4 regions of the Spongiibacter sp. IMCC21906 genome follow, and region 4 is predicted to be linked to each of the others. Evidence: predicted binding sites of a transcription regulator. Region 4 holds the regulator's gene; each other region holds the start of a gene.
The links. Region 4 encodes sigma-54, which starts transcription at its own class of promoters, with help from an activator protein. Its sites were predicted from a motif close to TGGCACANNNNTTGCNNT; they were not measured.
Positions count from the first base shown of each region.

Region 1: the regulator sigma-54 is predicted to act here: its motif matches at 1,386-1,403, upstream of fliL (flagellar basal body-associated protein FliL).
Region 2: the regulator sigma-54 is predicted to act here: its motif matches at 4,606-4,623, upstream of glnA (glutamate--ammonia ligase).
Region 3: the regulator sigma-54 is predicted to act here: its motif matches at 1,396-1,413, upstream of IMCC21906_RS07820 (putative urea ABC transporter substrate-binding protein).

Region 1 covers NZ_CP011477.1:1,838,726-1,846,256, reverse strand. Annotated here, with positions in the region: gene IMCC21906_RS08445 (flagellar motor switch protein FliM) at 1-853, opposite strand, end outside; gene fliL (flagellar basal body-associated protein FliL) at 865-1,320, opposite strand; gene IMCC21906_RS08435 (DUF4236 domain-containing protein) at 1,661-2,749, opposite strand; gene IMCC21906_RS16325 (hypothetical protein) at 2,875-3,357, opposite strand; gene IMCC21906_RS08425 (hypothetical protein) at 3,661-4,290, opposite strand; gene IMCC21906_RS16980 (hypothetical protein) at 4,562-4,798, opposite strand; gene IMCC21906_RS08415 (hypothetical protein) at 5,662-5,880, opposite strand; gene IMCC21906_RS08410 (cyclopropane-fatty-acyl-phospholipid synthase family protein) at 6,007-7,026, opposite strand; gene IMCC21906_RS08405 (TetR/AcrR family transcriptional regulator) at 7,119-7,531, opposite strand, start outside.
Region 2 covers NZ_CP011477.1:877,682-885,212, reverse strand. Annotated here, with positions in the region: gene typA (translational GTPase TypA) at 1-432, opposite strand, end outside; gene IMCC21906_RS04095 (sodium-dependent transporter) at 648-1,988, shown strand; gene IMCC21906_RS04090 (hypothetical protein) at 2,044-2,505, shown strand; gene IMCC21906_RS16215 (thioesterase family protein) at 2,516-2,950, opposite strand; gene thiI (tRNA uracil 4-sulfurtransferase ThiI) at 2,947-4,401, opposite strand; gene glnA (glutamate--ammonia ligase) at 4,733-6,139, shown strand; gene IMCC21906_RS04070 (DUF4124 domain-containing protein) at 6,278-6,775, shown strand; gene glnL (nitrogen regulation protein NR(II)) at 6,997-7,531, shown strand, end outside.
Region 3 covers NZ_CP011477.1:1,708,765-1,716,295, forward strand. Annotated here, with positions in the region: gene IMCC21906_RS07810 (TonB-dependent receptor) at 1-1,012, shown strand, start outside; guanidine-I (ykkC/yxkD leader) riboswitch at 1,322-1,483, shown strand; gene IMCC21906_RS07820 (putative urea ABC transporter substrate-binding protein) at 1,544-2,584, shown strand; gene IMCC21906_RS07825 (ABC transporter permease) at 2,678-3,499, shown strand; gene IMCC21906_RS07830 (ABC transporter ATP-binding protein) at 3,499-4,272, shown strand; gene IMCC21906_RS07835 (urea amidolyase associated protein UAAP1) at 4,275-4,985, shown strand; gene IMCC21906_RS07840 (urea amidolyase associated protein UAAP2) at 5,010-5,663, shown strand; gene IMCC21906_RS07845 (hypothetical protein) at 5,706-5,900, shown strand; gene uca (urea carboxylase) at 6,831-7,531, shown strand, end outside.
Region 4 covers NZ_CP011477.1:1,263,193-1,270,723, forward strand. Annotated here, with positions in the region: gene IMCC21906_RS05760 (YhdP family protein) at 1-969, shown strand, start outside; gene yjgA (ribosome biogenesis factor YjgA) at 1,027-1,539, opposite strand; gene mgtE (magnesium transporter) at 1,552-2,910, opposite strand; gene IMCC21906_RS05775 (HPr family phosphocarrier protein) at 3,198-3,467, opposite strand; gene rapZ (RNase adapter RapZ) at 3,478-4,335, opposite strand; gene IMCC21906_RS05785 (PTS sugar transporter subunit IIA) at 4,337-4,786, opposite strand; gene hpf (ribosome hibernation-promoting factor, HPF/YfiA family) at 4,820-5,107, opposite strand; gene IMCC21906_RS05795 (RNA polymerase factor sigma-54) at 5,186-6,694, opposite strand; gene lptB (LPS export ABC transporter ATP-binding protein) at 6,862-7,531, opposite strand, start outside.

The sequences.
Region 1 (7,531 bases), 580 kb from region 4:
CCAGGCATACGGTGACGGCGTCGGCAGCGGGAATATCAATAATGTCGCCGGGTTTAAAACCCAACACTCGCTTTAGACTGATTTCGGTTTCGGCCAAAATCGCCGTCATTTCAATTGGCGTCAGTTCCAGACGTTTGCTTAAACGCTGCTGCCACTGCACATCGGCATCGCCATGACTGGGCCGAGGTGTATCGTCAAGCCGCTCTCTAAAGTCATCCAATGCCGTCCACGGCAAAGCCAACCACAAGCCAACGTTGTCGCTGCCACCGCCAAAATCCAATACAAAACGACAAGCAACCATCGAGTCCTGGTCGCCAAACGCTTCTATTGTGCGGATATCCGATGTTTGTTGAACAAGGCTGGGCGTCTGGACCAACAGCGTCTTCCACGCCTTGGCGATATCAGCCTTCAGTAGTTCATTGGCTTGTTCACTAAAGCTTTCTTCCGTCACCGAGAACTTTTCCCGAATGGGGACCGCACCGCCAAAGCCGCCGTAATAACGGTCTACCATCTGAAAAATAAGCTCTGACTCCATTGCCATCAGCATGCTCGCGCCATCGGCCAGGCCGTTATACAAAGCAATATTGCAAGGTGCAGGCAAACGGCGACGCAGCTCGTCAAACCGCATTGCACTGGTGTTATCAATCGAGATAGACGTAAGGGTGGGCAGCAGCGTACGCAGTGATTCTTTTCCGCTCTCGGCAAACTGAAGCTGCAATTGGTTTAAGGCAGGCAATAAGCGCTGCAAAGCGTAATCCTGACGCGCAAAGTCGTACTTACCATTGCCGTCACGGGCAGATTCCGCCGAGTCCATAAACGCCTCTAGCTCTTCTGGTTCGAGAACACCGGTCACTATTTATGCCCTCACTGCATCACAAACTTAGAGAAGTACACGGCTTCAACACCGCCGCGACCCGCTTCAGCCTTTAATACCGCATTAACGGTGTTCAACGCCTCTTGCTGAATCTTTATGCGTGCAGCTTCGCCTTCAATCGCCTCCCGATTCAGTTTTGAGAATTGCATAATTAAGTCATTGCGAATTCGGGGCAGGTATTTCTCCAATAACTCAGCCACTTCTTCGTCCCGGGTCATCAGGTCCACTTGAATTTGCACAAAGCGGATAGAACGGCTGTCCATCAGATTCACAACAAAAGAAGGATCGATGCTGTAATAGATTGGCTCTTTCAAGGCCTGCTCAACCGCCGCAGCCTCTTCGCCCTCAACCAGCACCGGATCGGGTTTGGTAAACCACCAAACGCCACCAGCAACCGCTGCCAGAAGAACAATTTGAGCAACAATTAATATAATTTTGAACTTCATTTCTTCACCTAAGCTGGCCTCTTGCCGTGAGAAACAAGAGCTTGAAAACACGCGTCTGCTTAGATTTAGCAATCCCTGTGCCAATGAATTATATTTATATTTATCAAAGGCTTATGGGTTTTTATAGCGGTTTGACAAAACTTTGGCGGCGTTCCAATTTGCAGATAAGCCAAGTCTTTGGCGGTAGGTTTTGACGGCAGTGGAGAATTTTAGTGAGCCTGCGGCTATGTCTAATATTTACAGTTGCAGGCCAATAGATTGGCTAAATTGGGAGTGGGTATCGCTTGGCAGTTTTAAAACATAGTCGCCTATAGGCTTGATTTTGGATCACAGTCGCTTGTTAGGTGGCAGCTGCACGACCTACACCAATGGTTTTTAGGTATGCCGAATACTGTGTTGAGAAGTATTGTGGCGCGCCGTTTTTAGATGTTTGCAGATGACACAAAAGTCCTGCGGAAGTACTTAGATCTAGCTTCCCATACAGGCAGATTGGAATTTCCTTGTTGTCCTTGAAACGACGATCTGGGCCGCCACGCTTATTGGCATATTTCCACGTGGTATCGACTACGTCGGAATCCGGCGGAACCGGCCCGTCTTCGATGAAGCGCTCTGCACTTGTGGAAAAAGAGAGTGATGCGTGTTCGACGCAACCAACCCCAGAGCTATCATAAACGAGTATGCAATCGGGCATAAAATACGCAGTAACGCCCCTTGCCTTCAGCGTAGGAATAGTCACGTTGGTTTCGACCCAAGGCGGTGTTCCGGTGCCCACCGCAGCGGCCTCTCTGTTTACGAGGCTAGAAGCGCCTGCATTGACTTTCGACTCATGAGCAGACGTTAAATCGCGCGAATCAACGTAGGCCCAAAGTCGCTTACATTCAGCGAGGTGGTTTACTGCCTGTACGAGCTTCGAAAACGAGGACGTATCATCTGCCTCGAAGTCGTAGAAAATCTTTACCGTTCGACGACGTGATTCGAATACTGACGCGGCTATACCAAGGACGATACCGACTCCACCAGCGATGGCCATTCCAAGCTGACTTTCGTTAAGCCAAGCGGCTCCGAAGGCTACGACTGCAGCCACGAAAACAAGATAGTCGAGCCTGAAATCCTTGTATGACTTGTTAAGGCGATCAATAAGCTGCTTTCTCTCAGGGCTCGTTAAATCGCGCGTACTTACTGCATCAAACTTTTGGGTCGGAGGCAGTTCTTCAGGTTGAGAATAGACCGGCTGGCTCCCACCACCTCGACGCCCACCAAGCTCCTCACGCATATACAAGCCATGCCGACCTGCATGCACATATGATGATCCATCCGGCCGCATGCCGATGCGAAATCCTGTGATTCCCACCGAGGCACCAACACCACTCTTGGATAGGTTGAACCTGATCGGTCCAACTGAAACCGACTTTCGCAGATACCAAGCCATTCTATTTGTCCCCTCCCTTTATTCTTGGCACTTAACTTACCTCAGCCACCTAACGCCCGCAGCAACCGCGGCTTTGTAGTGTAGCCGCAGGCGGAACGAAAAAGCCGTCGGATTGCCTGCGATTGTTATGCATTATTGGCACCCAAGGTTGGGACTACAGCAATAAGACCCGATGATAACTGCCGAACGCCTGACAAATGGAATACACATTTATTGTCTTTCTCCCACGCGTACCGAGCTTTGATGAAGTAGCCATCACACTCAGCTAGCAAGGGCTGTAGCGAAACACCAACAGTTGAATAAAATTCCGCAGCTAATTGCTGCTGAGTGTCGCTTGCCAAGGTATCGAATAATTTTGAGAGTTTGTGCCCCCAGATCGTCGAATTTATTTCTGCCGTGGGCAACAGCGCACCCTCAGGTACTAGCGCGGACGAAGTAGTGCTTTCACAGGCCTTAAGCGCAAGCTCACATGCAAGAGCGTAGTTCACGATAACTGGGTAGACGTAGCTCCCAACTGCACCGTTCGTTTTCTGCCAGATAAGCTCTGCCGCATCATAGAACTGCTTTGCTGATATAAAGATGTGTCCACTTGGCTCAATCCTTGTCATTACTTCCTCCTTAATGCATAACAGCTAATTCAACATTAAAATGACGTGTTTAAACACGTCAATCTGACATATATCCACGAAAGTTTTTTTAAATTCATTGGCTATCTCTTTGTTTATTCATTGAACTCCTTTCTTGACCTGCACCAGCCACCTGGCCAAAAACGTCAATGTGACACCTATTCCGTGCACAAACCGCAGAATCGGCTAATGCTGCAAAAAGGGGACAGATTTATTTTCATGCGGTCTCAAATCCGAAGTGCATCATGGTTTAAACAAAAATAAATCTGTCCCCTTTTCCTTATACTAGGCTTCATTAGTGGTACTTTCTTCGACCTTAGAATTCCATAACTCCAAGACGGAATCTGCAGTTTCGTAGCATTTCATAGCTGCTTGACCTGTAACTTTCTCTACGAAAGGAACAATAATTCGTTTTGGTTCCTGCATAAAATCTATACAAGTAAACTTTTGATCATCACCGGTTTCCGTGTGCTCCAATGGCGGATAAATATACTTCATTGCTGTATCAGTAAGCTTGTAATGCACTAGATTATTTCTTAGGTCGACTAGATCATCGATAGATTCTGTTAGCTCATTAGCGGGAGATACATTGAACGCAATATCGAAAATCAGTTTAACCTTCTTTGACAAAGATGAACCTTTTCCCCTGCGTTTAAACTCATTCTTCATGAACGAAAAATCATTTAGTTGTTCTTTATTCAACACATTTTCCGCGGATTCGTTAACGAAGGCTTCGATACACATTGCTGAAAATACTATCGCTGATATTGAGTCAGACTGAAGGATGCTGTCATCATGGTTTTCTAAAGCAAGTTTGGCGTGACGCCTCGCATTGCTGAGGTAGAAAACGACTAGTGAAAAGTGTTTGTAACGAACACAATCCTTATCTGAACTAGCTTCATAAACTATGGGCATGAGTAAAGCCTAATGAGGCTGTAGAATTTCTCCAGCCGATCCATTTCTTATAGAATTTCGCGGCACTACGTGAAATTTCCGCAAGTAATCGCAGCTCAATTCTCTCGGATTTCAAAAAATCAGGCTATTTATAGATCAAAAATCAACCAGAGCCGCGCTTTGAAAATCCGCGCTAGTAATTCTACAGCCTCAACGCCCGGCGTTGGGGCAGACAAAATAAGAGCAGCGTTTTTGGCTGTCCCAGCCCCGCAGGGGCAACAACCGCCGCTTGTTAAAGGTTGCCAACTGTAATACCTGCTATCACTAAAATTGCTAAACATAAAATAAACCAGTTTCCAAACTTGCGATTGGCAACTGACTCCTGCTCAGTGATGGACTGCATTGGGAGCAAAGCAAGCTCTCCAAAACGACCTGCAAACCACAATATTGGCGCAAACAGCAATGCATAAATATTGTTACTGACAAAGAAAATATAAATACACAGCGCGATGGCCAGCCACGAAACCAAGAATGGCCACGCTGACTGGCAACCAATACGGTACTTAGAATGAACATAGCTTAGTTCACCACAGTTCCTACATCTGGCGGGCGTATCAGAGCCGCACCAAAACTTGGCCCAGACTCCTATTCCTTTTTCCTTGCAGTGTGGGCACTGAAACATGAAGGACCTTTAACAGCTAATTCAACATCAGATTGCCGTGTTTAAACACGGCAATCTGACATATATCCACGAAAGGTTTTTTAAATTCATTGACTATCCCTTTGTTTATTCATCGAATTCCTTTCTTGACCTGCACCAGCCACCTGGCCAAAAACGTCAATGTGACACCCATTCTTGCACAAACCGCAGAATCGGCTAATGCTGTATAAAACCCCTTTTCCTTGAAAATAAACCTGTCCCCTTTTCCCTGCAGAATTTTTTGAAAAAACGAGGGAATTCAAAGAGCTGCCTGACACGCCATCAGCGCAATACCGGCAAATGAAGACGCATTCCCTGTATCTCTAACAATCATTCCTTTCCCCTGATCATATACTCACTCATATATTAATCAACGGCTTACCATGTGATTTTAAAATTAGTGAGCCATAGGTTACTGAACGCGAAATTCTTTAGCGCCCAGACAAGAGTACAACCCGAATTAATCAGAGTGTTCTGATTGAATGAACCGGTCATGGGATATGCGAATTGCTAATCTGCGGGGTTAACGGCCCAGAGACTACGGAAAACGCTTTAAGTGAAAATATGGGATATTTTCGCAACGCCTGCGACTCTTAAGCGTGAGCAAGGATATGACTTAGGTTTAAAAGGAAGGGCTATAAGCAGAAACAGCAGATAAAAAAATCCGGCCTTTCGGCCGGATCAGATAAGTATTACTTTTTGCCTTTGCCTTCATCGGCATCGACGCTGACTGAGGTGCTACCACCGCCATCGTCATTTTTGTAAGAGAATGAACCGTCACCGGTATCAATACTCAATGCGGTGGAATTCTCGCCACCGCCACCACCACTGGCGGCTTTATCGTCTGAACACGCTACCAGGGCCAGTGAGCTCAGTAACAATGCGGTAAGGAGTGTGTATTTCCCTTTCATGATGTTTCCTCCATAGGGTTTATGTCGCCGTTGATATATAACGGCTTCTATTTGTCTCTCTTATGTGACCGGGAAAACCCATTCACATTCAGTGTAAATACTGCACATTCACCCAACAATGCCTATTCAATCTGCCAATTGCCCCGGTGTCAGCAAGTAGTGCCCCACAAACCACTCTTGGCCACCGTGGTAAGCAAACAGCTCTGAGCAGGCCAGTAAAAAAATACGCCAGCGTTGCAATTGGACTTTGGGGGACGGTGCGTCTTTCAGGATTTTCAGGGCTTGGGTTTTGTTGTCATCCAGCTTATCTAACCAGGCTTCCAGAGTTTTGGAGTAATGCACGCCATTGACCCGCCAGCTGTCGACGATGCGCATGTGCTCAGAGAAGTGCATCAGGGTATCGAAGGCTGGCATCTGGCCGCCGCTGAAGAAGTTGTCAGTCATCCAGCCGCCATCAAAGGGATAATGCAAAAAGGCATGGCAGAAGATATGCACAAACATCAGCCCTTCTGGCTCCAGCCAACGCGAGACATTGGCCAACAGCTCCCGGTAGTTGCGCACATGCTCCATCATTTCGATGGTCACCACCCGGTCAAAACGCTCGTTCAGTTCCAGCTCGGCAATATCACAGGTAATCACCTTGATATTAGTCAACCCCTTGGCTGCCGCCTGGCCTTCAATATATTCGCGCTGACCGTGGGAGTTGGAGATGGCCGTCAGCTGTGAGTTGGGATAATGCTCTGCTGCCCATAAGGTGAAGCTGCCCCAGCCGCAACCCATGTCTAATATGCGCTGACCATCGGCCAACTGAGCCCGCTCGGCATACAGCCTCAGCATGGCTTCTTCCGATTCTTCCAGGTTTTTGCAGTTATCGTCCCACCAGCAGCTGCTGTATTTCAGCCGGGGGCCCAACATGAGTTCAAACAGGGCGGCAGGTACTTCGTAGTGCTGCTCATTGGCGTCGACGGTATTAATGGTAATGGCAGACTCACGCAGCTCTTCTCTAAACTGTCTGCGACGGTTTTCACTGCTCTGCAAATCGCCGTGGTGCTCCTGAGCCAGTCGCTCTGCCAACTGCTTGCGAATACCACGACGTAATAAGGGATCGGGCACCAAGCCACGCTCGGCAAGAATAATGGGGTCCATGTAGCCTTCCTTTCATATATTGTTATCCGACGTTTCTACGCCGACAACGTATATTCGGAGCACTACAGCAAGCACTAAAAAGTAAAAGCAACTTAACGGGGTGTCTTGACCAGTAACGTCAGCAGCATCTGGGTGATGCGCCTTGCATCATCGTTGGGGGCATGAGAAATACTTGCACTGCGGTCAAACACCTCACCTACCGCACCGTGCATGGCCGTACCCAACACAATGGCGGCGAAATCCGCCTCCTGTTCGGTACTGTCCTTCCCCTTGTGTGAAAATAGCCCTCGTCGCGCCAGTGATGCCGCCACAGCTTGGTTTAGCGTTAACGGACCAAACTGCAATATTCTGTGTAAATCGGTGTTTTTCTTCAATAACGTCGCTGCCAAAGGCATCACCTCTAAATAGCTGGCTCTCGCACTGAGATACACCTCAGCCAGCCATGTTTCTATGGGCATGACGTCATCCTCGATGACTTTAACCAGCTGCTGCACCACCACTAAGC
Region 2 (7,531 bases), 390 kb from region 4:
CACCTGATCGATAACCCAGTCTGGACGGGCACCGGGGCGATCAACTTTGTTAACGACCAAAATAGGTTTAAGGCCACTCTCAAAAGCTTTTTGAGTTACAAAGCGCGTTTGGGGCATGGGGCCGTCAACGGCATCGACCAGCAGTAGCACGCTGTCTACCATAGACATAACCCGCTCGACCTCGCCACCAAAGTCGGCGTGTCCTGGGGTATCTACGATATTAATACGGTAGCCATTCCAACGAATGGCGGTGTTTTTCGCCAGAATGGTTATTCCCCGCTCTTTCTCCTGATCGTTGGAGTCCATGATGCGCTCGGCATCCTGGTTGCGGCGGTCTAGGGTGCCCGACTGGCTAAGCAGTTTATCGACCAGAGTAGTTTTACCGTGGTCAACGTGGGCAATAATAGCGATATTGCGCAGGTCATCAATCATGGGGAAGAACATCGTTGGAGAAATTGGGCGCGCAGTATACACCAGCCACTAAGTAAGGTCTCGTTTTAAACGCCCGAAATACCCGCTCACTATGGCGCAATCAAGAATTAACCACCGCACGGGACAGCCGACATTTGGGCATCAATGGGAATATCGCTACAATCGCAACAGACAGGGGCCTACCCCACACCAACAAAAGGGACCGCTTACCCACCATGAATCAGCCCGCGCCTGTTACCTGGAAATCTCGTTGGACCTTTATTCTCGCCGCTACCGGCTCTGCCGTAGGCTTAGGCAACATCTGGAAGTTTCCCTATATTACCGGCGAAAACGGCGGCGGCGCCTTTGTACTGGTTTACCTTGCCTGCATTTTGCTCATCGGCATACCGGTCATGATTGCCGAAATTATGGTGGGCAGAACAGGCCGTAGCGACCCGATTCACAGCATGCTTGCATTGAGCCGCGAATCAGGCGGCACGAAAGTGTGGGGACTTGTCGGCGGCATCGGCATGATTGCCGGCTTGATGATTATGATGTTTTACAGTGTCGTGGCGGGCTGGGCACTGGAATATGTATTCCAAAGCGTCTCTGGCAACTATCACGGTGCCGACCCCGCGCAAATAGAGGCCCATTTCAACGAGTTGCTTACCAGCGACTCCCAACAACTTATCTGGCACAGCCTGTTCAGCTTTATCACCGCCACCGTTGTCGCCGCTGGCGTGGCCAAAGGCATTGGCAAGGCGGTAGAAATTCTTATGCCGCTGTTATTTCTGTTTCTGATTATTTTAGTGGGCTACAGCGCCATTAACGGTGATTTCAGCGCTGGCCTGCACTTTATGTTCGACACTGACTTCAGCCGCTTAAGCGGAGACGCCATTCTGATCGCCATGGGCCACGCTTTTTTCACCCTGAGTTTAGGCATGGGTGCCATCATGGCATACGGCGCTTACTTTCCCGGCCACGCCTCAATCGGCAAAACCGTCATGACCATTGCCGTGCTGGATACTGTCATTGCCTTGCTGGCCGGCATGGCCATGTTTCCGCTGGTTTTTGCCAACGGACTGACACCGGGGCAAGGGCCAGGATTGATGTTTGTGACACTGCCAGTAGCCTTTTCCAATATGACCGGCGGCGTGTTTTTTGGCAGTTTGTTTTTTGCCCTGGTCAGCATTGCCGCACTAAGTTCGTCCATTTCATTGATCGAGCCCGGCGTCGCCTGGCTGGAAAAACAAAACATCAATCGGCGCCTATCCACCTACGGGCTGGGACTGATTGCCTGGGTAGGCGGGGTTGCTTCGATTCATTACAGCGCAGTATTTGATGCACTGGATTACATAACAGCCAACATTATGCTGCCACTGGGCGGCTTGCTTATTGCCTTATTTGTCGGTTGGCGACTGGACCCAAAACGCGTTTTGGATGAAACCGGCATGGCCAACGGGCCCCTCTTTTCAGCGTGGCGTTTTGTGCTGCGGTTTATTGCCCCATTTGGCATTCTGGTGGTTTTCCTGCATAGTCTCGGCCTTTTTAGCGCTCTGCAAGCGCTCTTTGATTAGGGCCGATTCATCTAAAGCAACAACACTTTCATCGACCAAAAACAACGAGATCAACGTGAAAAATATTAGCCTGCGGATTTTTGTGATTGCCAGCTTAGTGTTGTTTGGCAGCCTGTATTACTACAGCGGAGAAGTACAAGATCACTACCAAGACAACGCCAGCCAATACTTGGATTTAGCGTTAACCGAGATTTCGCGCTGGGATGCAGAAGTGCTTAAAGACCAGTTAGCCCGCGAGGCCAAGGCCCAAGTCAGCGATGAGCAATTGCAAACCCTCATGGATCACTACCGTCATTTAGGTCGCTATCAAAGTATGGACTCGCCGCAGCTATCACGACTCAGCGCCGCACTATCGATATTTAGCGACCAAGCCAAACTGAGCTATAGCAGCCGGGTAAGCTTTAGCGAGGGCAGCGCCATCATGACCGCTACCCTGACAGTAGAAAACCAGCGCTTTAAGCTCTACAACTTTAGCCTTGGGCAGAGTGAAGCGAGCAAAAACAAGACCGAAAGTTAAGACGAATGGATTATTCTGGCCGCAAATGTCGGCCTAACAATTCTCGCATAGCATCGCTTATACGCTCAGGTTTATGATCTTCCAGTCTGACCCACACCAAACTTGCAGGCCCCTCGGCGACTAATTCTCCGCTATCTTTTGCAAACAGCTGCTGATGCAGACGAAAACTGCTATTACCGACATGACTGACATAGGCCAGCGCACTCAATGCTTCTGGGTGATGATGCTCGCGGCGAAAATCCAAACCCACGTTCACCATCAACATGACGTAGGCGACATCGTTGCTTAAAGCGCGTAGATAGTCAGCACTGCTCATCCATTTAACCCGGGCTTCTTCCAGGTAGCGAAAATACTGAACGTGATTGATATGCCCCAAGGGGTCGGCATCAAACCAGCGCGGCTCGATAGTAAATTCAAATAAGGGGGTAATATTCTGATCAGTCATGATGGACGGTACACCTTAATATTTTCAAATCCCTGCTCCATTAAATGGGCGGCGTGAAGACGACTCATCACCCCCTTGTCGCAGTAAAGCTGATAGATTTTTGTGCGATCCAGGGAGGCCGCCCGCCGGTGCAGCTCGTAAAAGGGAATCTCCGCCACATCAGCCTGAGCCACCGCTAAGGGTTGCCGCTCAATCTCATCGGGATGACGCACATCGATAATCACTGCACCAGGTAAGGGGATCGGCAACACTTCAACCTCTGTGCGAGCAAATTCTTCATCGACAAGGGCATCAATATTAATCAAGCGCGCAGAAGAGACTGCTTTTTCTAACACAGTAAAATCAAACAACGCCTCCTGTGCCGCAATCTTCTCGGGCTTGGCCTTGGTCGTTGGCTTAACCGATATCACCCCGCAGTATTCGGGCATATTAGCCGCAAATTCCTCGGTACCAATCTGCGCCGCTATTTTGATGATATCCAGTTTATCCATGGTAATTAATGGCCGCAGCACCAAGGTGTCGGTAACGCTGTCGATCACGCTCAAATTGGTCAGCGTCTGACTCGACACCTGCGCCACGCTCTCCCCGGTCACCAATGCCGGCACTTCCAACTGCGCGGCGAGCTCGGAGGCCGCCCGCAACATCATGCGCTTCAGTATCACCCCCATTTGCGAGTTCTCGACGTTCTTTAAAATTTCCGCCACCACATCTTCAAAGGGCACAGAGATGAATTTGACGCGATGAGATGCCCCAAATTTTTGCCAAAGATACAATGCCACCTCTTGCACGCCCATCTCGTGTTCACGACCGCCCAGATTAAAAAAGCAATAATGGGTTCGCAAACCCCGCTTCATGGTCATGTAACTCGACACGGTGGAATCAAAGCCCCCGGAGAGCAGCGACATAACCGAATCGACACTGCCCATGGGAAAGCCGCCCAGCCCTTCATGACGACGGCGAATAACATAGAGCTGGTCCTTACGTATCTCCAGTCGTACCGTGATATCAGGCTTGCTGAGGCTTACCCCCCCGGTCTCACAAAACTGAAATAAACCGCCGCCAACATAGCGCTCAACATCCCCAGAGCCAAAGTCGTGCTGACCGCTGCGCTTGCAGCGCACCACAAAGGTTTTCCCTTTTAAACTCTCACCTACTGCCGCCTTGGTATGCTGATAAATCTCGTCCAAATCTCCCAGCGGATGCTCAACCACTTCTAAAAAATGGGCGATGCCGGAGGTATTCCTTAATACTTCAACCATCGATTGAACAATTCCGACCTCCTCCACCCGGGTTTCAACAATGATGCGATCCCACTCCCGAATAACCTGCACCTGGGGATCCAGCGGCTTCAGCAATTTACGCAGATTATCTTTAAGCTGCTGAGTGAAGCGTTTTCGCACAGGCTTACTTTTAATAATAATTTCAGGAAACAGCTTTACGATGAACTTCATTAACGCACCGGAGGGAATGATAAAAACAGCGCCGCATTATACCGACTTTGAATGCCCCAGTCAGAAACAAACATACCGCACCAAAACTGAACACAAAAACCCAGAATCGCACCAAAAAGGGTCTCAAGCTAATATTTATTGCGCGCTTTTTACGCATAACTAGCAAAACCCCCTAAAAACAACGCATAATAACGCTCAGTTTAATGGCACGCATTTTGCTGTAATGCAGGTCACACAAAAGGCCGCTATGCTGGCCCCGTGCAATGAGAATATAATCGCAAAATTCGGGCCTACCGATTCTAAAAATACTCTCTTTTGGAGGACATAACGAATGTCAGAGAAAACTCTGAAGCTAATCGCCGATAATGATGTTAAATGGGCTGACCTGCGCTTCACCGACACCAAGGGTAAAGAACAGCACGTCACCATGCCTGTTGGCGAAATTGACGAAGGCTTCTTTGAAGATGGCAAAATGTTTGACGGCTCGTCTATCGCTGGCTGGAAAGGCATTAACGAATCAGACATGATTTTGATGCCAGACGACGAAGCCTCGGTACTCGACCCCTTCACCGAAGAAGTCACCATTATTATCCGTTGCGGTATCGTTGAGCCCACCACCATGCAGGGCTACAACCGCGACCCTCGCTCCATTGCTCAGCGCGCTGAAGATTACATGCGCTCTACCGGCATTGCCGACAACGTATTGTTTGGACCCGAGCCCGAATTCTTCGTATTTGACGATGTAAAATGGAAAATCGGCATGGAAGGCGCCAGCTACGCTATTGCTTCTGACGAAGCTGCGTGGAAATCAGGCGACAACTTTGAAGAAGGCAACATCGGTCACCGCCCCGGCGTTAAAGGCGGTTACTTCCCCGTTCCGCCAGTAGACAGCCTGCACGATCTGCGTGCCGCCATGTGTAACGCCATGACCGACATGGGACTGGACATTGAAGTACATCACCACGAAGTGGGTACTGCGGGCCAGTGTGAAATCGGTGTTGGCCCCAACACGGGCGTGAAAAAAGCGGACGAAGTACAGATTCTTAAGTACTGCGTACACAACGTTGCACACGCTTACGGCAAAACAGCGACCTTCATGCCCAAGCCTGTCGTTGGCGACAACGGTAGCGGCATGCACGTTCACCAGTCTTTGAGCAAGGACGGTCAGAACCTGTTTACCGGTGACGTTTACGGCGGCCTGTCTGAAACAGCCTTGTTCTACATTGGCGGTATCATCAAGCACGCTCGCGCAATCAACGCATTTACCAACGCGTCTACCAACTCGTACAAACGCCTGGTTCCCGGCTTTGAAGCACCCGTTATGCTGGCCTACTCGGCTCGCAACCGCTCCGCTTCTATTCGGATTCCTTTCATCAGCAACCCTAAAGCTCGCCGCGTAGAAGTTCGCTTCCCAGATGCGTCAGCTAACCCATACCTGGCCTTCGCCTGTATGCTGATGGCCGGCCTGGACGGCATCCAGAACAAGATCCACCCCGGCGATGCTGCCGACAAAGATCTTTACGACCTGCCTGCAGAAGAAGCAGCTAACATTCCAACCGTTGCCTCTAGCCTGGACATGGCTCTGCAAGCACTGGATGCTGACCGCGCCTTCTTGACAGCTGGCGGCGTATTTGACGACGACATGATCGATGCTTACATCGACCTGAAATCTCAAGAAATCGAGCGCCTGAACATGACAACTCACCCGGTTGAGTTTGATATGTACTACAGCGTGTAACTCTCCCACAAGGGTCTTTTAAGCCCGCTCTATGGCGGGCTTTTTTGTGCCTGAAATTTGCCTTGCAAGATCACCATCAGGCAAGAAATACTAGTAACATCTCAACCACAGCCAACACGGCCCTGCCCGGACAAACGCATGCACTTAGTCACTATCCTCGGGATTTTCAGCCTTCTACTCTCTGCCAGTGTTAGCGCAGAAATCTACCGCTCCGTAGACAAACACGGTAATCCCGTTTTTAGCGACACCAAAGCCAAAAATGCGGTTGCTATCGATATTCCAGACACCAACACAAGCCCGGCAGTCGAGACCCCGCCTCCCCCAAAAAACAAGCGTCCCGCTGTTTCGGAGGACATACCCAACTTAAGCATCCGCCACCCGAAAGACGGACAAATTTTAGCTAATGGCTTAATCGGCACTCAAGTTAAAGTCGCCCTGAGCAAACCACTGCCGAAAGACTTTCAAATTAAAATAAGCCTAGACGGTCAGGTACTTGCCTCAGGACGACAAACTCACATCGACATCCCACAATTAAGCCGCGGCCCCCATCACATAAAAGTCCAGCTGATTGACGAGAAAAACAGGTCGATTGGCAGCGACAGCATTCGAATCATGGTTTACTGGCCCAACAATTAAGCATAGGCGCGCACCACCCTTCTTCTTCGTGCACCAAACTTGCGCACTCTCGCGTATACTGCCTTGCCAAGGCTGATAAAAAGCCGACCAAGCACATCGCACCAGGCCGCACCATTATGGGACTTCAGCGCATTTGCAGACTTTATCTCAACACCAACAAATGCCCCCGGCTTGGCCTGGAAATTGCTAAACCTGAACATAATGAAAGCACTGGCGACCCTATGCCCCCGAATAACATTCACCACCACATTCTGGACAACCTCAAAACAGCAATTCTGCTGGTTGAGCCTAATCTGACGGTGAGCTATATCAATCCGGCGGCAGAATCATTGCTAGCCGTATCGGATCAACGCATACACGGCGAAGCTATTACGCGCTTATTTCACGAACAAGAAGACACGCTAGTCAAACTCCTGGATGCCATCAACAACTGCGAAGCTTATACCAAGCGCGAAACCGTGCTGACACTTCGCTCTGGCGCAGAAATTACCGTCGACTATGCCGTAACCCCTGTATTAGAAGGCCAGCGCACCTCCTTGATTATTGAGCTACAACCCCTAGACAGACTGCTGCGTATTAGCCGCGAAGAAGGCCTGCTCTCTTCTCAGCAAAACAGCCAAGCTTTGATTCGCGGCATCGCCCACGAAGTCAAAAATCCCCTGGGGGGCCTGCGGGGCGCAGCTCAATTGCTGGCCCGAGAACTCAGCGAACCCAAGCTCCACGACTACACCAACATCATCATTGAAGAAGCTGACC
Region 3 (7,531 bases), 450 kb from region 4:
CTTCTCGGCCTGTAGTCATAGCCAGGATCCGGGTTTGAATGCCACTTTTGCTTTTGTCTCTGATGCCCTGCAGGGCCAAGCTCCGGGCACGACTGTTATCGCTCCAGATGAGTGTGTGACCTTGGATGCGACCACTGTTCAAGTAACTCGAACGCCTTATACCGACTCGCTGGATGAGGATAATGTGTCATGGCGTTTGGGCCTGAATTATCGGGCCAGTGATGACCTGCTGTTATATACCTTGGCATCTAAGGGCTATAAAACAGGCAGCTATCCCATTCTTCCTGCATCGACAAACGCGCAGTTTGAAGCTGTCACGCAGGAATCTGTTCAAGCGCTTGAGGCGGGTTTGAAATGGAGTTTGCTGGATCGTAAAGCCCAATTGAATTCGGCGGTGTTTTATTACGAGTACGATGACAAGCAGGTACGGGGCAGTGTCAAAGACCCAGTTTACAACCAGCTTGACCGTTTGGTGAATATTCCTGAGTCCAGCATCCAAGGGATTGAAATGGATTTCACCTACAGTCCTATCGACGGTTTGTTGCTGCGGGCATCGGGAACTTACGTGGATACCGAAGTGAATGAGTGGTACACCTTTGTTAACCCAACCACGGGTCAGGATGAAGATGGTCTGAATGGCCTGAGAGAGCAGGGGGATTTCAGCGGCTCTGAATTGCCCTTTACCCCAGAATGGCACTTTGTTGCAGATGTGGATTATCGCTGGCCAGTTAGCGACACCCTCGGCGCATTCGTTGGTGCTAATTTGCTCTATAACAGCGAAGCCAATTCCACCTTTGGTGACCCGGAGCAGACACGCATCGACAGTTTCGCAACCCTGGATCTGCGGGCCGGGCTTGAGTCACTGGATGGACGTTGGACTGCCACTGTCTGGGGGCGGAATGTCACTGATGAATACTACTGGAGTAATCAGTTTGTGACCCAGGATGTCGTGGTGCGCTACGCGGCCAAGCCAGTGACCTACGGCATCAGTTTCGCCTACAACTTTATGTAATGATATTGCCGTCATTAGGACAAAAGTTATGACCTGAGCGACGATATATCAGTACCACCATAAAGGCCTGTTCAATGGACAGGCCTTTTGTTTGTTGGCGTCGAAGTAAGAAGATAATCGTTGAGTTATTGTGGTGCATGCGCTCTAAAGTGGTGCTTTCCTGGCTTGGGTTGCTCCTTGATCAGCGGTTCGCCTTGGCGGTAAAACACGCTGATTTAGCGGGTTTTATGCAAAAAAAGAGGCTTGGCACGAAACCTGTATTAGTGATAATGTCCGCACTCTTGGTGAAACAGGACGCAATACAATTTAAAAATGGAAGGCTAGGGTTCCGGTTGTGGTTTGGATTTTTAAACTGCAATGACTGGTCCGAGAGCTTTCGACCTTCGCACACTTCTTTCTGATTTTTTTCAAAAGTAGTGTCAGGCTTCGGCCCTCAGCAAGGTTACACGGCGGGACAAAAGCCCGGGAGACGATCGGCGATTTCGCCAGGAGTGCTCCGTAATCTGTGTAACAAACCGCTGGAGGTTTGCAATGAAGCGACTCGCTGCTTTACTACTCACACTGACGTTCTCGTCATTCTCATCGGCTGCAGATAGCTTTAAAGTCTGTTGGTCTATCTACGTTGGTTGGGTGCCCTGGGGCTACGCCGACGAGCAAAAAATCGTTGATAAATGGGCCAAAAAATACGGCATCGAAATCGACGTGGTACAAATTAACGACTATGTCGAATCCATTAATCAGTATACCGCTGGCGGTTTTGACGCCTGCACCATGACCAATATGGATGCGCTGACGATTCCTGCCGCAGGTGGCGTGGACAGTACTGCGTTGATTGTGGGTGACTTTTCCAACGGCAACGATGGCGTTGTCCTGAAAGGCAGTGACAGCTTGGCGGATATCAAAGGCCAGCGGGTTAATTTGGTTGAGCTAAGCGTATCTCACTATTTATTGGCCCGTGGCCTCGAATCTGTGGGCATGAGCGAGTCAGATGTCACGGTGGTTAACACCTCCGATGCCGATATGGTCGCGGTCTTTCCAACCTCGGGTGTGACCTCGGTAGTAACCTGGAATCCGCTACTCAGCGAAATACTCGAAATGCCCGCCGCCAATAAAGTTTTTGATTCCTCGCACATTCCCGGTGAAATTATCGACCTGTTGGTGATCAATACCGAGACCCTCAAAGCCAACCCCAAATTGGGTAAAGCCTTGACCGGTGCCTGGTATGAAATTATGGCGACTATGAGTGGCGAGAGTGAAACAGCCGTGGCTGCCCGCACGGCAATGGGTACCGCGTCGGGTACCGATTTGGCGGGTTATGACGCCCAGCTTGCCAGCACCGAAATGTTTTTTGAGCCTTCTGCAGCGGTGGAATTTACTAACAGCGCGGCGTTAAAAGAAACCATGAAAAATGTTGCGGAGTTTTCTTTTGCCCACGGCCTTTTGGGCGAGGGCGCGCCAGATGCTGGTTTTATCGGTATTGAAACACCCGCAGGTGTTTATGGTAATCCCGGCAATATTAAATTCCGCTTTGATCCCAGTTATATGCAAATGGCTGCCGACGGCAAACTGTAAGCCCTCCGCTGAGTGGTGGGCATTATTTTTATGGCCACCACACATTGTTAAGCCACGGGCATTACAGCCAATGCCCCTCATTTAGAAGGCAATATGAAACGACTCATCAACCAAAGCCCTAACCGCGTCTGGCGTGTCGGCCTGGCATTGTTGCCCTTTGCCATTTTGTTGCTGCTGTACATCTCGGCATCAGAGGCGCGATTGGCCGAGAATGCCTATGACAAATTGCTGCCCAGTTTTGAGCAAATGGGCGATGCTATTCATCGTTTGGCCTTTGAGCCCAGTAAGCGCAGCGGCGACTATTTGTTTTGGCAGGACACTGGCAGCAGTTTGCGTCGCTTGGGCTTGGGTATGTTGATTGCCGCGTCGTTGGGAATGTTTTTGGGCTTAATGACCGGCGCCATTCCACTGCTAAATGCCTCGTTTGCACCGCTGCTGACGATTGTTTCGCTGGTGCCACCAATGGCGTTGCTACCCATTCTGTTTATTGTGTTTGGCTTGGGGGAGTTGTCTAAGGTGGCATTGATCGCGATTGGGGTGACGCCTTTTGTCGCCAGAGATATTCAAAAGCGGGCATTAGAAATACCTCGGGAGCAATTGGTCAAGGCGCAAACCTTGGGGGCAAACAGTGCTCAGATTATCTTACGGGTATTAATTCCCCAGCTGATGCCTCGGCTGATTGATGCGGTGCGATTATCGCTGGGTAGCGCGTGGTTATTTCTGATCGCCGCCGAGGCGATTGCTTCCACAGATGGCTTGGGTTATCGGGTATTTTTAGTGCGCCGCTATCTGTCGATGGATGTGATTTTGCCCTATGTGGCCTGGATTACCTTCCTCGCTTTTCTGATCGATTATGCCTTGGTCAAAATCAGTCACTTTGCCTTCCCCTGGCATGCGCAGCAGGAGGGTAAGTAATGATTGAGGTAAAAAATATCTGGAAGCGTTACGGCCATAATGTGATTCTGGAAAATATTTCCGCCACCGTTAAAGAAGGGGAGTTTATTACTCTCGTCGGCGCATCTGGCTGTGGTAAATCCACCTTTCTAAAAATGCTGCTGGGGACAGAAACACCCTCACAAGGCAGTATTCTTATTGATGATAAACCCATTCCCGCTGAGCCGGATGCCGAGCGAGGGGTGGTTTTTCAGCAATACTCCGTGTTTCCACATATGACAGTGTTAGAAAACGTCGCAGTTGGTCGCGCGTTTGAAAAAACCAAGCTGGGTTTTCTTTTTGGTGCTCGTAAAAAGGCAGCGCGGGCCGAGGCTGCCGAGCTGTTGGACATAGTGGGCCTGAGTCATATGCAAGACCGCTATCCCGATGAGCTATCCGGCGGTATGCGTCAGCGTTTGGCTATTGCCCAGGCACTGATTTTAAAGCCCCGCATTCTTTTGCTAGACGAACCTTTCGGCGCATTGGATCCCGGTATTCGCGCCGATATGCACGAGCTGGTATTGAATCTGTGGCGCAAACACAAGCTCACTATTTTTATGGTTACCCACGATTTGAAAGAGGGCTTTCATTTGGGCACTCGGCTATGGGTATTCGATAAACTTCGTGTCGACCCTCAAAGCCCTAATGCCTATGGCGCCGGTATTACCTACGATTTACCGGTGGGCGTGTGCGGTGACGAACTGCTGAATGAAATTGATCAAAGCCTGTCCGCCAATGCGGCAGAGGAACTGTAGTGATGGATGTTTATAAAACCCAAATTCCCGCCGGTGGCCACTGGTCGCTGGAAGTGCGCAAGGGCACGCAACTGACCCTCACCGATATTAATGGGAGTGGTAACGCGGGAATGTTGTTCTACAACCCCCGCAATTTACTGGAACGCTATAACGCCCCCGACACCTTAAAGTGCCAGCACACCTTTAAGCTCACGGCGGGCCACTGCCTGTATTCTGATATGGGGCGTATTTTTGCTTCGGTGATTACCGATACGGCCGGCTGGCACGATACCGTTTGTGGCAATGCCAATGCGAACATCGTGGCTGAAAAATGGGGTGCCAGAGATTACCAAAATCATCGTAATCACTGGCATCAAAATGGCTACGATGCCTTTTTAACCGAGCTGACCAAATACGGCTTAGGCGCTGCCGATATGGCCGCCAATATTAACTGGTTCAGCAAAGTTGCCACCGATGCCCAAGGCAATATGCAGTTGGTCAGCGGTCATAGTCAGCCCGGTAGCCGCGTCACTCTGCGTTTTGAAATGGACACACTCGTTGTGCTTCACGCATGTCCTCATCCTTTAAACAGTGCGGCTGAATATCCACGTTACGACATTGGTATTGACATGGCTGTTGCCACGCCGATGACAGAAGATGATCTCTGTTTAAACCACTGCGACGAAAACCGTCGTGGTTTTGCCAATAACGCCCTCTACCATCTTGGCGCTTGATTACCGGGTAAACGGGAGACATATATGATTAAAGAAAGTGCATTACAGCCCGCTAGCGCCATCTTCAATGAAGTGATTGGCGCTGGGGATTACTACTTGGGTAAAGTCAGTGCCGGACAAACGTTTCGGATATTGGATTTAGAAGGCAATCAAGCCGCAGATACCTTGTTTTACAGTGCCGCCAACCCCAGCGAACGCTATAGCGCCACCGACACTATTCGCGAGCAGGGCAATGTTTACCTCACCGCTGGCAGTGTTTTACGCAGTAATGAAAACAAGCCTATGCTAGAAATTGTGGCCGATACCTGCGGTCGTCACGACACCCTCGGCGGCGCCTGCGCCACAGAAAGCAACACCGTGCGCTACGACCTGGAAAAACGTTGCATGCACGCTTGCCGGGATAGCTGGATGCTCGCCATTGCCGAGAAGCCCGAGTACGGTTTATCCAAACGGGATATTACCCACAATATTAATTTTTTTATGAACGTACCCATTACCGAAGACGGTGGTTTGAGTTTTGCCGATGGCATTTCCGGGGCGGGAAAATACGTGGAATTGAAAGCCCTGATGGATGTGCTGGTGTTGATATCCAACTGTCCGCAGTTGAATAATCCTTGTAATGCATACAACCCCACACCGGTGGCGTTTTTGGTTTGGGATCGCCAAACCGGGGCTTAGTAGGTGGGCGCTTTTATTATGCACGTTGTCGAGGAAGATTTTTTGTTGAAAGCTTTTGTTTCGCCCAGTTGGGCGACTCACTTCTTTTTGCGAAAAAAAGAAGTAAGCAAGAAAATTCGCCCCCAATCACTCGGCCTGCGGCTTCCCTGCGCTTCTCGAAATCCAATGGGAAACGCTGCGGAACTCGCTTCGCTCAAACAGTCCTCGCTAAAAGCCATTCCCAATGGATTTCTGTGATGCTCGGCGAGCTCAAAGGGGGATAGAAAACATTCGCGGTCGGCGCCCGCTCCTACGAAGGGCAATACCTTGTAGGAGGCCGCGCCGAGGCCGAAAAGCTGACTCGCGGAAGATGATGAAGCCAGACGTTCAACAAAACGAGACAAAACTGTTATCAAAAGTGAATTACGACAGGGTGCCTAGACCAAGCCCCTGAAGGCCAAAAACATTCGCGGTCGGCGCCCGCTCCTACTAAGGGCAATACCCTGTAGGAGGCCGCGCCGAGGCCGAAACGCTGACTTGCGGAAGATGATGAAGCCAGATGCCCAACAAGGCGAAACAAATGCTTTCAGCAAAACAGTGAATTACGACAGGGGACTAGAACAAGCCCCTGAAGGCCAAAAAACATTCGCGGTCGGCGCCCGCTCCTACGAAGGGCAATACCCTGTAGGAGGCCGCGCTGAGGCCGAAACGCTGACTTGCGGAAGATGATGAAGCCAGATGCCCAACAAGGCGAAACAAATGCTTTCAGCAAAACAGTGAATTACGACAGTGTGCCCAGACCAAGCCCCTGAAGACCAAAAATATTCGCGGTCAGCGCCCGCTCCTACGAAGGGCAATACCGTGTAGGAGGCCGCGCCGAGGCCGAAGAGCTGACTCGTAAAAGATGAGCAAACCAGACGCCCAACAAGGCGAAACAAATGCTTTCAGCAAAACAGTGAATTACGACAGGGTGCCCAGACCAAGCCCCTGAAGACCAAAAAATATTCGCGGTCAGCGCCCGCTCCTACGAAGGGCAATACCTTGTAGGAGGCCGCGCCGAGGCCGAAAAGCTGACTCGCGAAAGATGAGCAAACCAGACGCCCAGCAGGGCTAATAAACAAGGAAACAACCCCAGTGGACGACCACTGGTGAAAAAACTGAGCGGGACGGCCCGCAAATGGAAGCCCCATGTTCAATAAAGTATTGATCGCTAACCGTGGCGCCATCGCCACCCGTATCCAGCGCAGCTTGAGGTCGCTCGGCGTCACTTCGGTCGCGGTTTATGCCGAGGCAGATGCTCGCAGCCTGCATGTACGCAATGCCGATGAGGCTTATTCCTTAGGGGACGGCGGCGCTGCGGATACGTATCTTGATGCCGATAAAATCCTGCAGATCGCTAAAGACTGTGGCGCGGGGGCGATTCATCCCGGTTATGGTTTTCTCAGCGAAAATGCGAATTTTGTTCGCAGTTGTGAAGCGGCGGGCATTGCGTTTATTGGTCCTACTGACGAGCAGATGCTGGCTTTTGGTTTAAAACATCGCGCCAGAGAAATTGCCGAGTCCGTTGGGGTGCCGCTACCCCCCGGTACCGGTTTGCTACTGGATAAAGACGAAGCCTTGGCCAATGCCGAAAAAATAGGCTATCCGGTCATGCTGAAAAGCACGGCGGGGGGTGGTGGCATTGGTATGCAGGTCTGCCACAGCACTGACGATCTGGCGGGAGGCTTCGATAAAGTTAAAAAACTGGGTCAAAGCAACTTTGCGGATGATGGCGTATTTATTGAAAAATTTATTGCCCGCGCCCGACATATCGAAGTGCAGGTATTTGGCGACGGCAAAGGCAAGGTGATTGCTCTGGGAGAGCGAGACTGCTCCGCCCAGCGACGCAA
Region 4 (7,531 bases):
GATAAATTGGTATTGCCGTCATTAACCGGCTCGGGCGGCGGTTCTGGCGGCGGTCTTGCTGAACAGGATCCGCGGACATTTCCGTCAATAAGCTTAGATGTGGCTGAACTGGTGGTTGCAGGGGAGCATTGGGGTAGTCTTGGCTTTGATTTACACAGTGATAGCCGGGGGGCGCACTTCCAAAATCTTCGTGGCCGATTGCGGGGTGTTGGTCTTGGGGGTGACGACGATACCGCTAACCGTTTTGATTGGCTTCGTTCGGCAGGCGGTGATTCGTCCCAGTTACAAGGTGTTTTTTCGATAAGGAATTTCGCCTCGGTACTGTCGCAATGGGGATTTCCTAAAGTTATGGAGGCAGAGCGTGCCAGAGTGGATATTGGCCTAGCCTGGCCGGGCGCGCCGGATACTTGGCAGCTGGCGTCAAGTGAAGGCGATGTCGCCTTTGATTTTGATGATGGACGTTTTTTGCGGGCCTCGGATACTGCCAGCGGAGCATTGCGGATATTGAGTATTTTCAATATGGCCAATATTGTCCGCCGGTTGAAGTTTGATTTTCGAGACGTGTTTAGCAGCGGCATTGCTTTTGACAGCATGAGGGGGCAATTATTGATTGCAGATCAGCATCTGAACCTGCAAACCCCGCTTGTGATCAAGGGGCCATCAAGCGCCTTTCAGATGACTGGTTCGGTCGACATGGAAAACGAAGTGCCTGATTTAAGGTTGGTGGCGACTCTGCCAATTGGCAGTAATTTGCCCTGGCTGGCGGCATTAGTGGGAGGCTTGCCCGCAGCGGCGGGAGTCTATGTGGTGAGTAAAGTCTTTGAGGAAGAGGTCGATAGCTTCTCCAGCGCGGTCTACGACATCTCGGGCACATTGCAGAAACCCGAGCTGACCTTTAAGCAGATTTTTGATGTGGAAGACGTGGTACGGGATGAGACCTTGCGCCATAAGCGGGAGGTTACCCGGTAGCGATGTTGACTCTCCGTAAGCGTCGGTACCGGTGCAGTGCTCTCTTAGGTGTTTGGGCTAGTGTTGAGATTGCTCTTCTTGCAGGCTACGAAGATATTTAAAGAGTTTGCGTTTGGCTGCCGGGGGCTTATTGAGGCTGCTTTCTTTGTTGGCTCTAAGAATTAGTTGACGAAGATGTTGGCGGTCAGCTTGGGGATGACGCTCCATGACTTCTTCAACGGCCTGTACGCCCTTATCTACCAAGCGATCCCGCAGCTCTTCTAGTAAGTGAAATTGCCGCGCCAGTTCCTGGTGGCCTCTTTCTCGCTGGGCCAGTGCCTCGCGAATTGGGCTGGCATCAATCAATCGCATTAATTTACCGATGTATTGCATTTGTCGGCGCAGGCCTTCGCGGCTTTTGATGCGTTTAGCGGTGGCAAGGGCTTCTAGCAGGGCTTCATCTTGTATAGGAATTTTTACAAACTCAGCGTCACTCAGATCAATCAGCTCTTTGCCTAATTCTTGCAGCTCAAGCATTTCTTTTTTGATGACGGTTTTACTGGGCTTTTCGGGGGCGAATTCGTCGGTCACGGTCAATCCAAATTAGGCGTAAAAATAGCTGGCTAGGCCGAGAAAAGACAAAAAACCCACTACGTCGGTGACAGTTGTCAGCACCACGCCGCCAGCCAAGGCGGGGTCAATTTTGAGAGACTTCATTGCCAGAGGCAAGAGCGCACCGGCCAATGCCGCCGTAATTAAGTTGATGACAATGGCGGCGGCGATGATGACGCCGATTAAAGGGTCTTTAAACCATAGGGTGGCCGCAATAGCGATGACCACGGCCCATATCAGGCCGTTGATAGCGCCGACCACCAATTCTCGATTAATGAGCCAGCGGCTGTTGTTACGACTGATGTGCCCCAATGCCATACCGCGAATTACGACGGTGAGTGTTTGGGTGCCGGCGACGCCCCCCATGCTGGCAACAATGGGCATGAGTACAGCCAGGGCAACCACTTTTTCAATGGTGCCTTCAAACATATTGATGACGCCTGAGGCGATAAAGGCGGTGATCAGGTTGATGCCCAGCCATACGGCCCGTCGGGGTGCAGTGGTGAGAACGGCGGCAAAGGTGTCTTCGTCTTCGTCCAGACCGGCCATGCTCATCAGTGAGTGGTCGGACTCTTCACGGATAACATCCACCACGTCATCGATGGTAATTCGGCCCAGTAGATAGTGATTGTCATCGACCACTGGTGCCGATACCCAGTCGTGACGTTGGAAAAGGGTGGCGACTTGGGGTGAAGGTAGGGTGGCGTTAATGGGCTCTACCTCGGTGTCCATAATCTCTCGAACGGTGACATTGAGGTCTGAGACGAGTAGTTTGCGCAGCGACAGCACACCAATGTATTGGTCGTTGCGGTTTACGACAATTAAGCTGTCCGTCATTTCGGGCAGCTGTTCGTGGCGACGTAAATAGCGCAGTGCCACATCCAGCGTAATATTGGGCCGCACGGTGATGGTGTCGGTGTTCATTAGACCACCGGCACTGTCCTCGTCGTAGGACAGGACTTGCTCTACCCGGAGCCGGTCTTGGTGGTCCATCGACTCCAGTACTTCCCGGATAATACGATCGGGGAGCTGCTGGAGAATGTCGGCAATGTCATCGGCTTCCAGGCCTTCGGTAATAGCCGCGACTTCTTCGGCATCCATCTGCCGCAAAAATTGACTCTGCACCTCGTCGTTGAGGTACTGGAGAATATCCCCTTCGTTTTCGGCATCCACCAGCTGCCACAGCAGTGCGCGGACGGTCTGCGGGGTAGATTCGATAAGGTGGGCGGCGTCGGCGGGGGGCAGGCCATTGATCATGCGCCGAATTTGCAAAAAGCCGCCGGTTCCAATTGCGTCATTTAGCGCTTGGAGTTGCTCTTCTGAGTGGTGTTTTTCAGCACTGGCAGCCATGAATCTCTCTGTGCAGACGAGGGGCGAGAGGGCCTCGCCAATACAGCGAGGGTCGCAGTTGGCAATTATCCTTTAAAGCGCCTTGGACAACAATCAATGCTGAGTGCGAAAGGAGAGATTTAGGGCGTCGCTAGCTAATTACAAGGAATCTCGGGTGTACGCGGACAAGTTGTTGTGCGAACAACTGTATGCATGCTGCAAGAAGGATGGAATACGGGAGCCGCTAGCCGGGCTTAAGGCTGGCTAAATCTGAGCTGTCAGCGAATTCATTGGCGGTGTCTGAGATTTTATTCGCCTTCATCAAAGCGGTTATTAATGATGTCGGTGATGGCATTGAGGGCTTTTTGCTCATCGGCACCATCACAGCGAATCGTAATGTCACTGCCTTTGGTGGCTGCTAGCATCATTACCGCCATAATACTTTTGCCGTCAACACTGCGGCCGTCTACTTCGGCTTCTACCTTGGCGCTAAACGCGGAAGCCGTGCTGACGAATTTTGCGGCTGCCCGGGCGTGCAGACCAAGTTTGTTAATTATTGTGAGCTTGGTTTCAACCATCGGGTGTCGTCTATAGTTGCAGTTCGCGATGGCGAACTTGAAGGCCGGGGTACTGGCTTTGGAGGGACGAAGCCAGCGTTTCCGCCATGTATACTGAGCGATGTTGGCCGCCTGTGCAACCAATCGCTACGGTGAAGTAGCTGCGATTACTGGCTTCAATTTTAGGAAGCCAGTGTTGCAGATAGCTTAAAATATCGTCATGCATTTTTTGTACGTCTACTTCGTCTTGAAGAAATGCCACGACTTCTGGGTCACGACCCGTTAGCTTGCGCAGGCTCTCGTTCCAGTGGGGGTTGGGGAGCATGCGTAAATCAAATACCAAGTCGGCATCAATGGGCAAGCCGCGCTTAAAACCAAAGGACTTAAGCTGTATGGCGAGTTGCGCGGCATCGGCGCCAAGAATGCGGTCTCGAATGGCGGCTCTGAGGTCGTGAACGGTCATGTCGCTGCTGTCGATGGTCAGCGATGCCTCAACCACAATCGGCTCTAGCAAGATGGCTTCTAATTTTATGGCTTCTGCCAGGGGCAAGGCCTTGCTGGTCAAAGGGTGTCTGCGACGGGTTTCACTAAACCGTTTTATGAGTTTATCTTCAGCGGCATCGAGAAAAACAATGCTGAGTTTGGCGTATTGCCTGACCTGCTCACAAAGGCTTTTAAAACGTTGGAGTTCGGCCTGTGAGTTGCGGGCATCTATACACACGGCCACCTGTTTGTGAGCTTTAAGTGGATTTTGCGACAGCTCTTGCACCAGTGCTGGCAACAGTGACACCGGGAGGTTGTCGATGGCGTAAAAGCCTTCGTCTTCCAGCTGGTGTAGGGCGGTACTTTTGCCCGAACCTGAGCGCCCACTGATGATGATCAGCTGCATATTAGCCCCGGATGGCCTGTTCAAACAGGGTTTGGTCGCTGTCGGCTTGGCGAAGTCGGCTTCTGAAGCTTTCTTCGTTAAAGGCGGCTGCGAGAGACCCCAGCACTTTCACGTGCTCGTCGTGGGCCTCGGCGGGGACGATCAGGGCAAACACTAAATCTACCGGCTGGTCGTCAATAGATTCAAACTCAATAGCTTTGTCGAGTTTTAACAGTATGCCGGTAATGCGTTGGCAGCGGCTGCTGCGGCAGTGGGGGATGGCAACGCCATGACCTATGCCGGTGCTGCCCAAGCGCTCACGGGCGAGCAAGTCATTAAATAACTCACCTTGATCATAATTCGAGTCGTCTTCGCTAATAAATTGAGCCACTTGCTCAAGAAGGCGTTTTTTGCTGTTAACGGACGTACCACAATGGGTACGTCCTTGGCTGAGTATAGAATCGAAGTTCATGATATTCGCTAAATAAGAGGAGGGTTGCCAGTCCTAACGGACCAGGTTCTTTTCCTTGTGTTTTATGAGTTGCCGGTCCAGTTTGTCGGTGAGGCTATCGATCGCGGCATACATGTCTTGTGATTCACTGGTGGCAAAAAGATCCGCGCCGGCAACGTGTACCGTGGCTTCGGCTTTTTGAATCAGTTTTTCTACAGAGAGTGTGACGTCGCTATTGGTTATGTTGTCAAAATGCCTCTGAAGTTTTGAGAGCTTGTTATTGACATAGTCGCGGAGAGCTGGAGTGACGTCTACGTGATGACCACTAACAGTTATTTGCATATTGTTGCTCCTTCATCGCTGTAAGTAACCAGCGCCTCCCGGCGCGTAAGTGACGGTCGTGATGTAAGATCACGGCCACTAAACTAGTCGTTTCCGCTCGTTGGAGGGGGGGATGACTAGCGATTCTCGGTATTTTGCAATGGTTCGGCGTGCCACCTGTATGCCTTGTTCTCCTAACAGCTCGGTGATTTTGCTATCGCTGAGTGGTTTGCGGGGGTTTTCCGCGGCGATTAGCTTTTTAATCAATGCTCGGATCGCTGTCGAGGAGCATTCTCCGCCGGTATCAGTGGAGACATGGCTGGAGAAGAAAAATTTCAGTTCGTAAATGCCTCTAGGCGTATGCATGTATTTTTGGGTAGTGACGCGAGAGATCGTTGACTCATGCATACCCACTGCCTCGGCAATATCATGAAGTACCAATGGCTTCATGGCCTCTTCACCATACTCTAGAAAGCCACGCTGATATTCAACAATCTTGCTGGCCACTTTCATCAATGTTTCATTGCGACTCTGCAGGCTTTTGATAAACCAGCGTGCTTCCTGCAAATTATCACGAATATAGTTGTTATCGCTGCTGTTACTGCTCTGCCGGGCCATAGAGGCGTACTGGGCGTTGATTTGAATCTTGGGGGCAATATCAGGGTTGAGCTCAACTAGCCAGCGGCCTTCTTTTTTACTGACAAAAACGTCAGGCACGACGTATTCGGTTTCGCTGGCACCCACGGCGTCGCCGGGGGTGGGGTTGAGGCTTTGGATAAGCTTGAGAATGTCTTTTAGCTGCTCTTCTTTAATGCGGCAGCGGCGCATGATTTGATTGTAGTCTCGATTGCCAAGTTGGGCCATGTATTGGCCGACTATCAGCATGGCTTCTTCGCGCCACGGGGTGTCGTGGTGGAGCTGCCTTAACTGAATGAGCAGGCATTCTTGTAGGTCTTGGCCGCCAACGCCAGGTGGATCAAAATTTTGAATGAGATGAAGCACGGCTCGTACTTCTTCAATTTCGGCTTCTTCGTTGTTAAAGCTTTCAACTAAGTCTTCTATAGATAGGGTCAAGCGACCCTTTTCATCAATGGCATCAATCAGGGCGTCGGCAATAAGGCGGTCGACTTCGGACAAGCGACTGACATTGAGCTGCCACCGCAGGTGGTCTTGCAGAGAGTCTGAGCTGCCGTGGCGGTAGTCGTTGTTGTAATCGCTGTCGTCTATGGCGCTGGGAGTACTGCTACCACTGCCGCTGCTTTGATAAACGTCATCCCACTGGCTGTCGACTGGGAGGTCTTCGGGAATGTCACTGCGCTCGGCCCAGCTGTCGTCGGCATCGTTATCTGCTGTGGCTGTAGGTTCTTTTGCTTCTGTGTTGGTTTTTTCGGCCGAATCAGTTTCTGGCTTAGAGGGTGTGTTTTGTTGCTGAGATTCGGTGTCTACTCCTTCGTCCTCACTGATTTCCAGTAAGGGGTTCGAGTCCAGTGCAGATTGGATTTCTTGCTGCAAATCGAGGGTAGAAAGCTGAAGTAAACGGATCGCTTGTTGCAGCTGTGGTGTCATGGTCAGCTGCTGGCCAACCTTGAGCTGGAGCGATTGTTTCATAGGCAGTGGCTTCTACAACATGAAAAGGTAACGCGAGTATTTTCTACTCTACCAACGGGTGGTATACCCTCGCAATTCAGGAAATGATTCTGTATTTGCGTACCTTGAGTGTAGTCGCCTCTATTCGAGCCTGCAATACCTGTGCCGAATCAAAATTTTAATGGCGCTTAAAGTGTAAATTTGTCACCTAGGTAAATTTCCCGCACGATCTCGCTGTTTAGCACCGTGTTAGCATCGCCTTCGGCGACGATACGGCCTTCACCAACAATATAGGCTTTTTCACAAATTTGTAGGGTTTCCCGAACATTGTGGTCGGTAATCAATACGCCGATACCTCGTGCCTGCAGATGGCGGATGATTTGTTGAATATCATTCACCGAAATAGGGTCTACCCCGGCAAAGGGCTCATCAAGCAGAATAAAGCTGGGGTCGGTGGCCAGGGCTCTGGCAATTTCCACTCGGCGGCGTTCGCCCCCAGACAGGGTCATCCCTTTTGAGTCGCGGATATGGGTAATGTGAAACTCTTGTAGCAAGGCTTCTAATTTTTCTTTTCGCTGTTTGCGGTTTAGGTCTTTGCGGGTTTCAAGAATGGCCAAAATGTTATCGGCCACGCTAAGCTTGCGAAATATTGAGGCTTCTTGCGGTAGGTAGCCCAGGCCGTGTTTTGCTCGACCATGTACTGACATTGCTGTGAGATTTTTATCATCGAGAGTAATGTGGCCCTGGTCGGCGTTAACGATGCCGACAATCATATAAAAGCAGGTGGTTTTTCCCGCGCCATTGGGGCCTAGCAGCCCAACGATTTCACCGCTGCGAATACTCAATGAGACATCGCGA